DNA from 3 places in the Delftia sp. DLF01 genome. Region 1 is predicted to be linked to each of the others. Evidence: riboswitches for the same ligand, from Rfam matches in the RefSeq annotation. Region 1 holds a riboswitch; each other region holds the start of a gene.

Region 1 (5,586 bases):
TGTGCCCAATCCTGGGGCGTGGCGCGGATGCTGGGCTGGGCCAGGAACTGCTTGCACAGGGCGGCCAGCTTTTCATCGCGGGGAATGGGCGCGAACAGCGGCAGGCTGCGGGCCGAGGCCAGCTCATGCAGCACCAGCGTGACCAGGGCGCCGTCGCGGCCTGCTTCGTCGTACAGCGCCGGCAGGTCGGCGCAGGACAGCAGCAGCTGGTGCAGCAGCGGGGTGACGACCAGGGCCTCGCAATGCACACCCGGGCGAGGCGCAGCAGCCGGTTCGATGTACAGGCTGCGCGTGCTCACGCCCTGCATGCGCACGCTGTGCGGCTTGCTGGCCGGAATCCACACGCCGCTGTAGGGCGGGATGGTCCAGGCGCCGTCGTCGGTTTCCACTTCCATCAGCCCGCTCATCCCATAGAGAAACTGGGCACGCCGGTGGCTGTGCGTGGGCAGCAGCGTGCCAGGCGTGTAGTCGGTGCCGATGGCCAGCACGTCGCGAGCCACGGCGTCCACGGAATGCAGCGGGATGTTGAGCATGGGGATGTCCGGAAAACAGCCAACAGGCTTTGGCAGGAATTCGAGGATTATTGACCTATCCGCGAAAGCAGGCCAAACCGCAGCATCCTAAGGTTCAGTCCTTGCTCGTTTTTTCCAAAGGACTGTCTGTGTTCCCTCTCCTGCTGCTGGCTTTCGGTGTGCTTGCCGGCGTGACCACCGTGCTCTTCGGCTTTGGCGGCGGCTTCGTGGCCGTTCCGCTGCTTTATGCGCTGCTGACCTCCATCCACGGCGCGGACTCCGCCGTTGGCCAGGCTGCCATGCACATTGCCGTGGCCACCTCCACCTGCGTGATGATTTTCGGCGCCTCCATGGCCACGCTGCGCCAGCACCGCGCGGGCGCTCTGCCCTGGGATCAGGTGCGGGCACTGGCCGGCTTCATCGCGGCCGGCGCCGTGGCGGGCGCGGCGGCCGCCACCTGGATCAGCGGGGAATGGGTGCGCTGGGCTTTCATTGCCTACCTTGCGCTGACCATTGCCGACGCGCTGCTGCGCCCGGGCTTCGTGCACGGCACCACCGCCCAATTGCAGCCCATGGGCCGCAGGCCCGCCGCCATCGCAGGCCTGGCGATTGGCGCGATTGCAGCCTTCCTGGGCGTGGGCGGCAGCGTGATGACCGTGCCGCTGATGCGCAGGCGTGGCGCCAGCATGGCGGCGGCCACGGCCATGGCCAGCCCGCTGTCCCTGCCCATGGCCGTGGCGGGCACCGCTGCCTACATGCTGGCATCGCGGGGCGCGGGGCTGGGCCCCTGGCATGTGGGCTATGTGGACCTGCAGGCCTTTGCATTGCTGACGGCCGGATCGTGGACCGGCATCAGGCTGGCGGCCCCGCTGATCGGCCGCATTCCCGATGCCCTGCATGCCAAGGCCTACCTGGCCCTGCTGGGCCTGGTGCTGCTGGTCATGATCGTGGCCTGAACGCGGCGCTCATCCCTCTTCAAAGATGGACTCGATACGGGTCTCGAACACCCGGGCGATGGCGAATGCCAGCGGCAGGCTGGGGTCGTAGCGGCCTGTCTCGATCGCGTTCACGGTCTGGCGCGACACGCCCAGCAGGTCCGCCAGCGCAGCCTGGCTCCAGCCGCGCTCGGCGCGCAGTTCACGGATGGTGTTTTTCATCGCAGGGCCGCCCCAAGATGAAAAGGCACCCCCTCGGGGGGCAGCGGACCTTGCACAGCAAGGGGAGCGCGGGGGTCATTTTTCATGGGAGGGGCACTTTGGCGGAACAGCTCATCGGCTGCGCAGCCAGTGGGCCACCGAAGCCGCCACCCAGAGCGCACCCATCAAGGGCCATACCATGAACATGCTGAGCTTGGGAAAACCTGCCATTTCCAGGAATCCGTAGGTGAAGGTGAGGCCCGCCGTACCCGCCGCCGCAATCGCCAGCTGCTCCAGCATGGACTTGCGCAGGAACTCGTCGGTATCGCGCACCAGGCGCACGATGGCCCGCACGGCCAGCGCAAACGCCAGCATGGGGCTCAGCAGCAGCGCCGTGCGCAGGGCCCCGGCCTGCATGTCGGCGCTGAGCAAAAGCGCCCCCACAAGCAGCGCCATGTAGAGCAGCAGCGCAAATCCAAGTTCCTTCTGATAGCGGCGGTTGGTGACCGTTGTTTGATTCATGGAAGTCTCTCGCAATGTGTAAAGGATGCTTGACATTGTGCAATGCCATCCGCGGACATGTCAAGCAAGCTTTACATCGGTACTGAACGCCCCGCCGTACAATCGCCGCCGTTGGTGCCAGCAGCCCCAGGGGCTGCGGTTAAACGGGAAACATGGGGCGGCCAGATAAAGCCGCCCGCATGTACTGCCCCCGCAACAGTGAGTGAAACGCCGCGTGCATGGCACCGGCCCCCGCCAAACCCGTGCCACTGGGCGTACAGCCCGGGAAGGCCTTGGCGAGTGCGTCACCAGTCTGGATACCGGCCAACAGGCGGCCGGCCGCGCATGCAGCGCAGCCGGTCTTTGTGGTTTCCGTGCCGGCGGGGTCGCTGGCGCGCAACTGGCTCGCATCCATGCACACCCTCGCCCTCGCGCGCGCCCCTGGCGCCGCTCTTCGCTCGCCCTCGGCGTTTCCCGTACTGCGCACGTTGTCCGCCCTGGCTGCGGCCTCGCTGCTGGCCTGCCAGGCCCAAGCACAGGCACAACAGGCGCAGCGCGCACAGGCCTCCCAGCTCGATACCGTGGTCGTCACTGCCTCGCGCAGCGAACAGTCCCTGCACACCGTCACGGCCGACATGACCGTGATCGACGCCGAGACCATTGCCCGCAGCGGCGCCACGGGCGTGGCCGACCTGCTGGTGCAGGTGCCGGGCGTGCAGATCAACCGCAATGGCGGGCCGGGCCAGGTCACCTCGGTCTACCTGCGCGGCACCAGCAACCAGCACACTGCCGTGTTCATCGACGGCGTGCGCTACAGCTCGCAGGAGCTGCAGGGCGGCGCGGTCTGGTCCACCCTGCCGCTGGCGCAGATCGAGCGCATCGAAGTGCTGCGCGGCCCGGCCGCCGCCATCTATGGCTCAGACGCCATGGGCGGCGTGATCCAGATCTTCACCAAGCGGGCGGACGGCCAGACCCGCGCCTATGCCGAGGCCGGCATAGGCAACCAGGGCACCAGCAAGCTCGCCACGGGATTTCAGGGCGGTGCCAACGGCTTCACCTATGGGCTGAACCTGGCTGACGAGCGCAGTGACGGCTTCGACGTCTACCCCGGAAACACCTTCTCGCCCAACCCGGACAAGGATGGCTACAGCAACACCTCGCTGGGCCTGAACGCGGGCTACAAAACGGGCATCCACCAGATCGATGCCAGCCTGCTGCACAGCCGCCTGCGCACCCACTACGACCAGAGCCCGCCGCCGTTCGACGACTACGACGTGGTCAAGAACACCACCGGCAGCCTGCGCTGGCAGGCCGGCTGGAACGCCATCTACAAAAGCGTGGTCCAGATCTCCCATACCGACAGCCAAAGCGACCGCCACACCCAGTCGCCCGAAAGCGCCAAGGGCCGCTCCACCAACTACCTGCTGCAGAACCTGTTCACGCTGGGCCAGCACCGTTTCAACATCGACCTGGAGCGCCGCGAGGACAAGCTGGACACGCAATACGCCTGGACCCAGAACACCGACAGCCGGCGCGTGCAGAACTCCCTGTCGGCCGGCTGGCGCCTGACGGAGGGACGCCACCAGTTCGACGCCAACCTGCGCCACGACCAGGTGCGCGACCAGCAGAACAAGACCACGGGCGGCCTGGGCTACGGCCTGCAGATCGACGAGCGCTGGCGCTGGGTGGCATCGGCCGGCACGGCCTTCAGAACGCCCACGCTGTACGAGCGCTTCACGGGCCAGGCGGCGGCCGACCTCAAGCCCGAAAGCAGCACCAACGTGGAAACGGGCCTGCACTATGCGGCCGGTGCCAACCGCCTCTCGGCCGTGGTCTACCGCAACAAGTTCAAGAACCTCATCACATACGACTGGAACAGCGCGGTTCCCTGCAACTGCTACCGCAACTGGCAGAGCGTGGAAATCACCGGCCTGACGCTGTCGGGCAGCACGCGCCTGGGCAGCGCCAACCTGGGCGCCTCGCTGGACTTCATGAACCCCGAGAACCTGGAGACCGGCAAGCTGCTGCCCTACCGCTCCAAGCGCATGCTCAAGCTCAACGCCGACACCCAGGCGGCCGGCTGGACGCTGGGCGGCGAAGCGCAGCTGTACAGCGGCCGCTACGCAGACGAGGCGAATACCTTCAAGCTGGGCGGCTACGGCGTGGTCAACCTCTACGCCCAGCGCCAGCTGACCAGGCAATGGACGCTGCTGGCCCGGGTCAACAACATCGCCGACCGCGACTACGCCCCCACGCGCGGCTATGCGAACGCAGGCCGCACCGTGTTCGTCAGCGTGCGCTGGACTCCCCTGCCCTGACCGCCATGCACCTGCTTGTGCGCCTGCCCCGCCTTCTGCTGCTGATCGCCGCCCTGGCCTGCGCGGGCGGCGCCAGCAACGCCCATGCGCAAAAGACGGGAGACGCGAGCCAAGGCAGCACAAGCACAGCCACTCCCTACACCATTACCGACATGCGCGGGCGCCAGGTGCGCCTGGAGCGCGTGCCGCAGCGCATCGTCTCGCTGCTGCCCTCGCTGACCGAATCGCTGTGCGCGCTGGAGGCCTGTGAGCGCATCGTGGGCGTGGACGAGTTCTCCAACCACCCGGCGCGCGTGGCCGCCCTGCCCAAGCTGGGCCACACTTTTGCCCCGCTGGTCGAGGCCACCGTGCGGCTCAGGCCCGACGTGGTGCTGATGGCGTATTCCGCACCCGTCATCGCGCAGCTGGAGCGCTTCGGCATTCCGGTGCTGGCGCTGGACGCCAACGACATGGCGCAGCTGGAGCAGGTGCTGCACAAGCTCGACCAGCTGCTGCAGGTGCAGCGCGCCAACGCCCTGCTGGCGCGCATGCAGGCCGAGGTGGACCAGCAGGCCAAGGCGCTGGCGGCGCATGCGCCCGCCGGGCAGAAGGTGTATTTCGAGGTGGACGCCACGCCTTATGCGGCGGGGCCGGACTCATTCATAGGCCAGCTGCTGCAGCGCCTGGGCGCGCGCAATGTGCTGCCGCAGAACCTGGGGCCCTTCCCCCGCATCACGCCCGAATACGTGCTGCGCCAGCAGCCAGAACTCATCATCCACACGCCGCAGACGCCATCGGCCAGCTTTGCCACCCGCCCCGGCTGGAGCCGCATGCCCGCCGTGCGCTCAGGCCGCATCTGCGCGCTGGACCTGGTCGAGACGGACGTGGTCTCCCGACCCGGCCCGCGCCTGGGCGAGGCAGCGCGGGCGCTGGGCCGCTGCCTGGAGATGCGGGGCACGGCGCCGCGTTGACTTCGCTGGCCAGAGCTTGACCCGCTTGGCCGATAGCCTTGCCTACTCCAGCACCACGGCCGTGCCGCTGGCAGACACCATCAACATGCCGTTGCCCTGGCCCAGCACTTCGTAATCCAGGTCCACCCCCACCACGGCATTCGCGCCCAGTTCCTGGGCGCGTTCCTCC
Region 2 (5,586 bases), on a different contig from region 1:
ACGCCGCCCGGCCATGGGCTACCGCCTGGCCGACCGCAGCGCGCCCGTGGTGTTTCCGCGCACCTTCAGCCCGCGCGGGTGAGGGCGGCCTTCGATCAGGACCAGGATCAGGCGCCCAGCAGGCTGCAAAAGCGCTGCATGTCCACATTGCCGCCGCTGAGGATGATGCCCACGCGCCGTCCGCGCAGCTCTTCGCTTTTCTGGCGCGCGGCGGCCAGGCCCAGGCAGCCGGTGGGCTCGACCACGAGCTTCATGCGCGTGGCCAGGAAGCCCATGGCGTCGACCAGCTCGGCATCGCTGGCGGTGAGGATGTCGGTCACGTCGCGCTGGATGATGGGGAAGGTGATGCCGCCCAGGTGCTGGGTCTGGGCGCCGTCGGCAATGGTCTTGGGGGTGTCTATGTGGACGATGCGGCCTGCGCGCAGCGACTGCTGGCCGTCGTTGCCGGCTTCGGGTTCCACCCCGTAGAGCGCGCACTCGGGGCTGAGCGCACGCGTGGACAGGGCGGTGCCTGACAGCAGGCCGCCGCCGCCCAGCGGCACGAAGAGGGCGTCCAGCGGGCCGGTTTCCTCGAACAGTTCCTTGGCGGCCGTGCCCTGGCCGGCCAGCACGTCGGCATGGTCGTAGGGCGGGATCAGGGTCAGGCCGTGGCGCTCGGCCAGGTCGCGGCCGATCTGCTCGCGGTCTTCGGTATAGCGGTCGTAGACCACCACCTGGCCGCCATAGCCCTTGGTGGCCGCCACCTTGGCGGCGGGCGCGTCATGCGGCATGACGATGGTGGCGGGGATCTCCAGCAGCCGTGCTGCCAGGGCGATGGCCTGGGCGTGGTTGCCCGAGGAAAACGCCACCACGCCGGCCTTGCGCTGCGCCGGGCTGAAGCGAGACAGGGCGTTGAAGGCGCCGCGGAACTTGAAGGCGCCCATGCGCTGCAGGTTCTCGCACTTCAGGAAGACGCGGGCGCCCAGCGCATCGTCCAGCGTGCGCGAGGTAAGCACGGGCGTGCGGTGGGCATGGCCCTGGATGCGTTGGGCCGCTGCGGCCACGTCGTCGTAGGTGGGAAGGCTTGTCATCGGTACGGGAGAGAAGGGGTTGCAGACCGGCGGGGTGCCGGAAGCTATTTGGCGTAGCTGTAGACCGTGGCGCGCGACACGCCCAGGTGGGCGGCAATGGTCTCCATGGAGCGGCGCACATCGAGCAGGCCGGCGCCCTTGAGCTCGCGGACCAGGGCGCGGCGCTCCTCGGGCTTGAGGGCGCGCGGCGTGGTCGCCAGGCGGGCCGCGAACTGGTCGATGCGGGCACGCACCGTGTCGGCGCCTGCGCCGGCGCCCGTGGGGTCCAGCATTTCGCGCGCGGGGGTGTCGCCGCTGACGGCGGCAAAGCGGTTGAGCATGCCCTGGAAGCCCTGGAACATCGTCAGGTCCACATTCATGCACAGCGCGGCGATGTAGCGGCCCTCGGAGTCGCGGATGCCGATGGACGTGCTCTTGGCCTGGCGGCCATCGGCGAACTGGTTGGGGTAGTTGGCGATGACCTGTTCGTAGCCGGGGTCGAGGATGCGGGCCAGGCCCAGCTCCGTCGCGCCCTGGCCCACCTCGCGGCCCGACAGGTTGTTGTGGATGGCCAGCACCGCATGGGACGGGTCGAGCAGGTCATGCACCACCACCTCGCAGAACGGGGCAAAGGTCTGGCCCAGGCCTTCGGCGATCTGGGCCAACTGGTCCAGAAGCTGGCGCTGTTCAGGAGTTCGTTGGGTCATATTGGACATTTTGTTTTGAATTGGACAAAATGTCAAAATCCAGACGACTTCTCTGCGCTTTCCACCATGTTCGACACCCTTGTAGACCTGCTGCAATCCCAGGGCGCGCGTTTTCGCGTGCTGGAACATCCGGCCGAAGGCCGCTCCGACCTGGTCGCCGAAATCCGGGGCACCGCCCCCGGCCAGGGCGCCAAGGCCATGCTCTGCAAGAGCCGCGATGCGTCCGGTGCGGGCGATCCCCAGCTGTTCCTGGCCGTGCTGCCCGGCGACCGCAAGCTGGATTTCAAGCGCCTGGCCCAGGCCGTGGGCGTGCGCAAGGCCACGCTGGCCTCGCCCGAGGAGGCCCAGGCCGCCACGGGCTGCGTGATGGGATCGGTGCCGCCGTTCTCCTTCAACCCGCAGGTGCGCCTGGTGGTGGACCCGGCCCTGGTCGAGCGCTTTGGCGAGATCGCCTTCAACGCGGGCCGGCTGGACCGCTCCATCGTGCTGGACTCGGCCGACTATGTGCGCATTGCCCGGCCCGCGCTGCACAGCCTGAGCGGGGATGGCGCCGATTGACCCGGGGGCCGGGCGGTGCCCACAATCGCAGCAGCGCCCGCACACCCTCTCCTGACCATGTCCACCCCTGCGAAGCAGCACCCTGACCGGCCCGATGCGGCCGGCTTTGTGCGTGCGGCGCTGGCTGCTGCCCTGGCCCAGGTGCAGTCGCATCTGGCGGTTTTGGAGGGCGGTGGCAGCGATGCCGAGACCATTCACCAGCTGCGCGTGGCCCTGCGGCGCCTGCGCACCGTGCTGCGTGAGTGCACAGGGCTGGCGCCCGGCATGCGCGCCGAATGGGATGACCCCCTGGCCCAGGCCTTTGCGCAACTGGGCACGCTGCGCGATGCCGATACGTTGGCCGATGTGGTGCGCCCGCTGCTGCAGGCCGCCCATGCGCCCCTGTGCGAGTGGCAGGCGCCGCAGGCCGTGCAGGCGGATGCAGCCGCTGCCGTGCGCGAGCCGCCATTCCTGCACGCGCTGGCCGAGATCCAGGCGCTGGCGCAGGCAGAGCCATCGGCCCGTTTTGCCCACCTGTCCGCCGCAGGCACGCGCAAGTACCTGGCCCGGCGGCTGGCGCGCCTGCACCGCCAGGTGCTGCGCGACGGCCGGCACTTCGACCGCCTGCCGCTGGCGCAGCAGCACCGCGTGCGCAAGCGGCTCAAGCGCCTGCGCTACCTGGCGGACTTTGCCCGGGAATTCGCGCCCGGAATGTGGCCCGGCAAAAAGGGCCGGCGCTTTGCCGAGGCGCTGGTGCCCGCCCAGGACGCGCTGGGCCTGCACAACGACATGGCCGTGGCGGCCGAGCATTTCCATGCCGAGGCCGCGCGCGACCCGCGCGCCTGGTTCGCCGCCGGCTACCTGCAGGCCCGCCTGGCCACCAGCGCGCGCAGCAGCCGCCGCGCGCTGCGGGCGCTGGCCCGGGTGCCGGGCTTCTGGCTCTAGACAGCATCAGCGATAATCCGCCGCTGGCGCACCGCCGCAGCCCCTGGGCCGTGGCGGTGCGCTGTTGCTGAAGGTGCCCCATGCCGCTTGCCGGCCAGGGGTTCAACGGGAAGCAGGTGCGCGATGCCATCGAGGTGGCCGCTCGCAATGCCTGCGCTGCCCCCGCAACGGTCAGCGGAATACAACTCCCCACGCTGGCGCGCCACCCACCGGTTGCGCGCCGCAAGCCACTGTGTCTGGACGGACATGGGAAGGCGGGGATGCCTGCCGCAGCGCGCCCACCCTGCGCGCCGCAGCGTTCCGCAAGCCCGGATACCGGCCTTCTGCACTGCTTTCGGACGCCGCGGGAGTGCGCCTGTCCGGTCCGGCCCCAGCCTGCGCTGCCGTGGCCGGCTCCGGCGTGCGCGCTGTGCGGCGTGGTTCAGACGATAGGCCCCGCGGGTGAGTGGGGCAGTTGGGTCAACGCATGCGCTTCGCTTCCTCGGCCGCCGATTCCTCCGGCCTTCTCTCTGTTCTCCCTCTTGTCGCCAGCCTGCGGCCCGTAGCGGCCGCCGTCCTGCTGGCCAGCTGCGCTGCAGCGGCCGGCGCCGCGCAGGAGCCGGCTTCGGGCCGATCCACAGACTCCGCCGACGATGCGCTGGACGCCGTCTTCGTGACCGCCACCGCGCGGCCCGAGGCGCGCAGCCGCATCGCGGGCACCACGCAGACCATCGACCGCGAGGCCATAGAGCGCTCCAGCGCGCGCTCGGTCACCGACCTGCTGGCCGAGAACGCCGTGGGCTTTCTCAGCGAATGGACGGCGGCCCAGACCTCGATGAACCTGCGCGGCGCCTCCACCGACGGCCAGGGGCGCGACTTCCGCAGCCAGGTGCTGGTGCTGGTCAACGGCCGGCGCGCGGGCACGGCCAACCTGTCCAAGCTCAGCCCCTCGGATGTGGAGCGCATCGAGATCGTGCGCGGCCCGTCCTCGGTGATCTACGGCAGCCAGGCCATGGGCGGGGTGGTCAACATCATCATGAAGACGGGAGCTACTGCACCCGGCACGCGCGCCCAGATCTCGGCCGGTTCATGGGACCTGTGGCGCACCGATGCGCAGACGGCCGGCGCCAATGACCGCTTCGACTGGTACTTCGGCGTGAGCGCAGGCGGGCGCGGCGACTACGAGTCGGGCGACGGCGGCACGCGCATGGAGAACACGGGCTGGAAGCGGCGCGGCGCCAGCGGCGCCCTGGGCTGGCAGCTGCACGAGCTGCACCGCGTGGAGCTGCAAATGCGCACGGACGGCATCTACAACGCGGGTTTTCGCGGATCGGGCGCCAACATCTACAGCCGCGACAACCGCAGCAACCGCTCGCTGGACCTGACCTACGAGGGCGCACTGCCCGGCCAGCGCCTGAGCTGGACGACCCACCTCTACAGCCTGGTCGATACCGATGAGTTCAACTGGGCATCGCCCGTGATCCGCTCGGGCAACAGTGCCGTGCCCGGCACGGCGCGCGACTACAACCATCGCCAGCTGGACGCCACGGGCCTGCGCTTTCAGCCGCGCCTGCGTGTCAGCCAGACCAATGACCTGCTGATGGGCTTCGACTGGGAGCGCAGCAAGCTGCGCTCCGACCGCCTGCGCGTGGCCATGCCGGGCGGCCCGGCGGGCCAGGTCGCGCCCTACGACAACAACCAGACCGAGCAGGTGCACGCGCTGTACTTCGAGGACGCGCAGACCCTGTTCGACGACCGCCTGACCCTGCGTGCCGGCCTGCGCAAGACCTGGGGCACGACGCGTTTCGACGATACGCCCAACCTCGCCCTGGCCCAGGCCAGCACGCGCGACTACGACAACCACACCTGGTCGGCCGGCGCCACCTGGAAGGCCACGGACCGGCTCACGCTGCGCGCTGCCGCCTCCACGGGCTTTCGCGCGCCCACGGCCACGGAGCTGGCTTCGGACTTCACGGCCGTCGGCGGTGGCCGCACCTTCGGCAACCCCAACCTCAAGCCCGAGACCAGCCGCCAGATCGAGGTCGGCGCCGCGCTGCAGCAGCCCGGCTGGCGCGTGGATGCGGCCCTGTTCCAGAACACCATCACCGACCGCATCATCACCGTCTCGCGCGGGGCCACGACCAACACCTCGGACTACGCCAACAACGCGGCCGACATCGTGGCGCGCGGCCTGGAAATGCAGGCCGACATGGACCTGGCGCGGGCGCTGAACCTGACGGGCCACCAGCTCAAGGCCTGGGCTGGCGGCTACTACCACTTCAGCATGCGCGACAAGGGCTCGGCCGCCTCGGCCAATACCGACAAGGTGCAGCGCATGTACCGCTACGAGGCCTCGGCCGGCGTGCGCT
Region 3 (5,586 bases), on a different contig from region 1:
CCCATTGGCCGGCATCGAAGTGGTAGCGCTCGCTCTCGCCCACCTGGTCGTAGAAGACATGCAGCACCGCCGCCTGCAGCCCGTGCTGGAACAGCGTCTCCAGCAATCGCCAGGGCATGCCGGCCGTGGTGCGGGTGTCAAAGCCCAGCTCCAGGTGCTGGGGATGGCCCAGGGCGCTGGCATTGGCCCAGTCGTCATCCCACAGCGAGGACCGGTCCAGGGCGGGGTCCAGCTCATGGATCCAGCGCTCGGCCTGCTCCCAGGACTGCCGGGCCAGGTACTGGCAGATCAGTTGCACGCGGCGCAGCTGCAGGGGCGTATCGAAGAAAAGATAGAGGTGATGGACGTTGCTGGACATGGCGGGCCTGAGGCGTTTGCAGGAATGCCTCGATTGTTCAATTGCAGCCGCCAGCCCGCCCTCCCAGGCCTGTCCAGCAGGCGGCTGGCAGGCGCTCCCACCGGTTGACATTCTGTCCACTGCAAGAAGCGGGATGCAGGCGCTGCGGCGCCGCCCTAGACTGCGGCAATTGCCCACAGCGCCCATATTGCCAACCGCGCCCGCCATGCACAACCTCGGTCTTTTCGACAACGAAGCTTGCGAATCCGCCCCGCCCTGCCACTGGACGCAGATGGAGCACCAGCTCGATGAGCAAGGCTGCGCTCGCCTGCCCGGCCTGCTGGATGCGCAGCAGTGCCGCGACCTGGCCGCTCTTTACGCAAGGGAGGACGGCTTTCGCTCCCGCATCGTCATGGCACGCCACGGTTTCGGGCGCGGCGAGTACCAATATTTCGACTACCCCTTGCCACCGCTGCTGCAGCGCCTGCGCGAGCAGCTGTATCTGCGCCTGGCGCCGGTGGCCAATCTCTGGAACCAGCGCATGGGGCTGGAGGTGCGCTATCCGGACCGGCTGCAGGACTTCCTGGCGCGCTGCCACGCGCAGGGCCAGTTGCGGCCCACGCCGCTCATCCTTCAATACGGTGCGGGCGACTACAACTGCCTGCACCAGGACGTCTATGGAGAGCATGTGTTTCCGCTGCAGGTGGTGCTGCTGCTGTCGCGGCCCGGGCGGGACTTCACGGGTGGCGAGTTCGTCATCACCCAGGCCGACGGCGACCGGCAGCGGGCCGATGTGATGGCACTGGACCAGGGCGATGCACTGGTCCTGGCCGTGCGCCACCGGCCCGTGCCCGGGCGGCGCACCGGCTACCGCCGCGTGGCCATGCGCCATGGGGTCAGCCGCATCCACAGCGGCCATCGCCATACCGTGGGGCTGATCTTTCATGACGCACTTTGATGGATGGCCGGCATGAGCACGCTGGATCTTTTCGCCGATGAACATCCCACCGGGGCCGAATCCATAGGCCCCCAATCCGTGGTGCTGCGCGGCCATGCCCTGCCCCATGCCGCGCAGTTGCTGGAGGCGGCCGAAGGCATTGCGGCGCGGGCGCCGCTGCGCCATCTGGTCACGCCGGGCGGCTTCACCATGTCGGTGGCCATGACCAACTGCGGCGCGCTGGGCTGGACCAGCGACAGGCGCGGCTACCGCTACAGCGCCATCGACCCACTCAGCGGCCAGCCCTGGCCGGCCATGCCGGCCGTGTTTGTCCGGCTGGCGGGCGAGGCGGCCGCTGCGGCGGGGTTCGATGGCTTTGTGCCCGATGCCTGCCTCATCAACCAGTACCTGCCCGGCACCCGGCTTTCCCTGCACCAGGACCGCGACGAACGCGACCTGGGCGCGCCCATTGTCTCGGTGTCCCTGGGCATGCCGGCCACGTTTCTGTTTGGAGGACTGGCGCGCGCGGACAGCACGGCCAGGGTGCCGCTGCAGCATGGCGACGTGGTGGTCTGGGGCGGTGTGGATCGGCTGCGTCACCACGGCGTGTTGCCGCTCAAGGACCAGCCTCACCCGCTGCTGGGCGGGCGGCGCATCAATCTCACTTTTCGCAAGGCGGGCTGAATGGTTGGACGGTCTGAAATGGACAGGCTCAACAGCCAGGATCGCTTCGCCCGCCTGGATTGGGCGCGGATTGCCGCTGAGCTCGATGCCGAAGGCCATGCCCTGCTGCCGCAGCTGCTGACTGCGGATGAAAGCCGCGCCTTGGCCCGCGAGGCGGCAGCCGCGTCTGGCCTGCCGCCCTGCGTGCAGGCATGGCGCCCGGTGCTGTACGGGCATCTGCTGGCCCTGGCCAACCGCTGGCGCGAACACATGGGCATGCAGCCTGGGTTGCCAGGCTGCTTCGAGGATTTCATGCGTCAGGGCCGGCAAGCAGGCCAAACGCAGCCGCAGCCACATCTGCTGCGCGTGCCGCAAGCGGGCCATGCCCCGCTGCGTTCATACAGCGAAGGTGCGGCGGTGTTTCCGCTGCAGCTGGTGCTGCTGCTGTCCCGGCCGGGCCAGGATTTCGAGGGCGGCGAATTCGTGATGACCGAGCAGCGCCCGCGCATGCAATCGCGCCCCATGGTGCTGCCGCTGAGCCTGGGGGATGCGGCCATCATCGCCACGGGGCCGCGCCCGGTGCGCGGTGCGGCAGGCTTTTACCGCGTGCACCTGCGGCATGCCATCAGCCGCGTTCACCGTGGCGAGTGGCTGGGTCTGGAGCTGCTTTTGCACGACGTGCCCCAGGCGCCAAAGGCTCTGCAAACAGACCGCTGGCTATAATGCCGCGCCTGCAAAGGCATCCGTGCAACAGGTGTCCACATGCCAGCCATGGGGATGAAACGGGAACAAGGTGACTGCCAGCAAATGCTTTTTGCGCTGCCGGCACAGGCCTTGGCTGCCCCCGCAACGGTAAACAAGTCAAGGCGCTCCATGCCTGTCCCGCCAGTCTCCGCAACCCTGCGGAGGGGCGATGACAGGCTGTCACTGGTTCATGGCGTGGTCTGCAGCATGCAGCTTTTCGCGGGTGGATTGGGAAGACGGGGCGCTGGGCGCAAGGCATGTTCTTGCGCCGCTTGTGAGCCCGGAGACCGGCCTGCTGCGTTTCGCGCCTGCTGTGCAGGCGTTTTCTTGACTGTCTGCGGGGTGCGGATGGCAACGTCCTGCTCCCCTTCCTCCCACGCTGGCTGGAGAGGTGGCAGTGCCTTGCTTTCGCATCAGACGGTCGAAGACCGATGTTCGAAATGCATTCTTCCTTTTCCAGGGTTTCCAGCGCTCGCGCTGCCCAGTCCCTTTCCGTGCGGCTGAGCCCGCTGGCCCTGGCCTGCGCCTTCATCTGCCTGCCGGCGCAGGCTCAAACCCAAACGCCCACGCCAACGCCCCCATCAACCGCCCTGCCCGAGGTCCAGGTCACCGGCCAGGCCGAACGCATAGGCCAGCAACTGGCCCAGCCTGCGCGCTCTGCCAGCCATACCGGCGTCTCCAACCAGGAAGTGCCGGCCAGCGTGGACGGCGTCTCTGCCGAGCAGATGCAGGAGCGCGGCGACTACGCCCTGGTGGACGCCGTCACACGCACCGTGGGCCTGACCTCCAGCAGCACGCCGGGCAACGGCGGCCTGGCCTTCAGCAGCCGCGGCTTTGCGGGTGTCAATTCCGTGGGCGTGGCCGAAGACGGCATGGTGCTGGGCGTGGCCGCCGGCACCACGGCCTATCCGGGTGACAGCTGGGGCTACGAGCGCATCGACGTGCTGCGCGGCCCGGCCTCGCTGATGTACGGCAGCGGCACCATGGGCGCCACGGTCAACGCCATCCGCAAGCAGCCCAGCCGCACCAGCTCGGCCGAGGTGCTGGTGGGCGCGGGCACGGACGACACGCTGCGCCTGGGCCTGGGCGTGACCGGCGCCCTGGGCGCCTATGCCAGCTACCGCATCGACAGCTACACCGCCCGCAGCGCAGGCGAGCGCGATCTGGACCAGTCGCGCAACGGCAAGTTCATGAGCACGCTGCGCTTGGAGCCCACGAGCGACCTGCAGATCGACCTGATTGCCGACCGCAGCGTGCAAAAGCCCAGCCGTTACTGGGGCACGCCGGGCCTGGACGGCAAGGTGGTGGAGTCCCTGCGCGACCGCAACTACAACGCCGAAGACAGCGTGCTGCGCTATGCCGACGAGCGCCTGCGCGCCAAGGTGCAATGGAAGGCCAATGACTGGTTGACGGTGCGCAACGAGCTGTACCACGTGCAGTCCGACCGCCACTGGCGCAACATCGAGGCCTACGCGCTCAACCCCGCCACCTGGACCGTGGGCCGCTCCGACTACCTGGAAATCCTGCACGACCTGGAGCAGACCGGCAACCGCCTGGGCCTGAACGTGGACCGGGGCTCGCACAAGATCGCCATGGGCTGGGAGGCCGCGCGCATCAACCTGCGGCTGTCCAACAACTCGCCCTATGGCGGCTCGTCCACGGTCTCGGCCTGGGATCCCGTGCATGGCAGCTGGGCCAGCCCCGATCTCACCGCCGCCAAGACAGAAACCGGCGTGACCCAGCATGCCCTGTACCTGGAAGATGCCTGGCGCATCAGCAACCGCTGGCTGGCCATGGCCGGCCTGCGCCGCGATGTCTACGACTTTGCCAGCCACTCGCTGGTGGGCGGCACTGATTTCAACAAGACGCTGGCCGCCACCTCCTGGCGCCTGGGCCTGACCTATGAGCTGGCCCGCAACACCCATGTCTATGGGCAGATCAGCTCGGGACACGATCCCGTCAACAGCCTGGTGTCGCTGAACCTGGCCAACACGGCTTACAAGCTGAGCAAGGGCCGCCAGGCCGAGATCGGCATCAAGCAACAGGTGGCCGGCGGGCGCGGCGAGTGGACGCTGGCCGTGTTCGACATCAAGAAGGACGACATCATCACGCGCGACCCGGACCGCCCGGCCATCTCCATCCAGGGCGGCAGCCAGTCCTCGCGCGGGGCCGAGGTCACCGCCACCTTCCAGGCCACGCCCGCCCTGCGCGTGGAGGGCAATCTGTCCTATGTGGACGCCCAGTTCGACAAGCTCATCGAGGCCGGCGGCAACCGCGCCGGCAACCGCCCGCAGAACGTGGCCAAGACCACGGCCAACCTCTGGGGCCACTACCGCGTGGGCGTCTGGCAGGCCTCGCTGGGCCTGCGCTACGTGGGTGACCGCTTTGGCAACAACGCCAATACCGTGAACCTGCCCGCCTACACCGTGGCCGACGCTGCTCTGAGCTGGCAGGTGGACCCGCGCACCACCCTGAGCCTGATCGGCCGCAACCTGGCCGACAGGGTCTATGTGGGATCGAGCTACGGCAGCCAGTTCCTGGTCGGGCAAGGCCGTCGCTTCGAGATCGCGGCCCATATCCGGTTCTGATGGCCATGGCGCGCTCCAAAAGCCTCCACGGCCTGTGCGCTGGCGCCCTGGCGGCCACCCTGCTGCTGGCCGGCTGCTCGCGCAGCGATTCCGGCACCACCAGTGAACTGCCGGCACCGGCTGCCGTACCGCAGGCGGCCGTGACCGTCAATGTCTGCGGCAGCCCCGTGACCTACGCCAGCGCACCGCTGCGCGCCGTGACCCATGACGTGAACATCACCGAGATGTTCCTCTTTCTGGGCCTGGGCGATCGGCTGGTGGGCTACAGCGGTATCACGCAGGCCAAGCAGATCGACCCGGCCTTCCAGGCCCAGCTG

What was found. Region 1 has a riboswitch for cobalamin ahead of IB269_RS15455 (TonB-dependent receptor domain-containing protein). Riboswitches for the same ligand answer to the same signal wherever they lie in the genome.
Region 2: it holds a riboswitch for cobalamin, as region 1 does, so the genes downstream of both, IB269_RS22440 (TonB-dependent receptor) here and IB269_RS15455 (TonB-dependent receptor domain-containing protein) in region 1, are expected to answer to the same signal.
Region 3: it holds a riboswitch for cobalamin, as region 1 does, so the genes downstream of both, IB269_RS08245 (TonB-dependent receptor) here and IB269_RS15455 (TonB-dependent receptor domain-containing protein) in region 1, are expected to answer to the same signal.

What each region holds. Positions count from the first base shown of each region.
Region 1 is NZ_JACVAZ010000003.1:50,757-56,342, forward strand. Features, by position in the region: gene IB269_RS15435 (AraC family transcriptional regulator) at 1-533, opposite strand, end outside; gene IB269_RS15440 (sulfite exporter TauE/SafE family protein) at 662-1,468, shown strand; gene IB269_RS15445 (helix-turn-helix transcriptional regulator) at 1,478-1,669, opposite strand; gene IB269_RS15450 (hypothetical protein) at 1,781-2,170, opposite strand; cobalamin riboswitch at 2,266-2,493, shown strand; gene IB269_RS15455 (TonB-dependent receptor domain-containing protein) at 2,563-4,467, shown strand; gene IB269_RS15460 (ABC transporter substrate-binding protein) at 4,473-5,417, shown strand; gene IB269_RS15465 (heavy metal-binding domain-containing protein) at 5,460-5,586, opposite strand, start outside.
Region 2 is NZ_JACVAZ010000004.1:301,648-307,233, forward strand. Features, by position in the region: gene IB269_RS22415 (NUDIX hydrolase) at 1-82, shown strand, start outside; gene IB269_RS22420 (threo-3-hydroxy-L-aspartate ammonia-lyase) at 108-1,070, opposite strand; gene IB269_RS22425 (transcriptional regulator) at 1,115-1,756, opposite strand; gene IB269_RS22430 (YbaK/prolyl-tRNA synthetase associated domain-containing protein) at 1,823-2,314, shown strand; gene IB269_RS22435 (CHAD domain-containing protein) at 2,372-3,238, shown strand; cobalamin riboswitch at 3,293-3,577, shown strand; gene IB269_RS22440 (TonB-dependent receptor) at 3,705-5,586, shown strand, end outside.
Region 3 is NZ_JACVAZ010000001.1:1,854,645-1,860,230, forward strand. Features, by position in the region: gene IB269_RS08225 (hypothetical protein) at 1-358, opposite strand, end outside; gene IB269_RS08230 (2OG-Fe(II) oxygenase) at 564-1,295, shown strand; gene alkB (DNA oxidative demethylase AlkB) at 1,308-1,958, shown strand; gene IB269_RS08240 (2OG-Fe(II) oxygenase) at 1,977-2,660, shown strand; cobalamin riboswitch at 2,673-2,992, shown strand; gene IB269_RS08245 (TonB-dependent receptor) at 3,113-5,269, shown strand; gene IB269_RS08250 (ABC transporter substrate-binding protein) at 5,269-5,586, shown strand, end outside.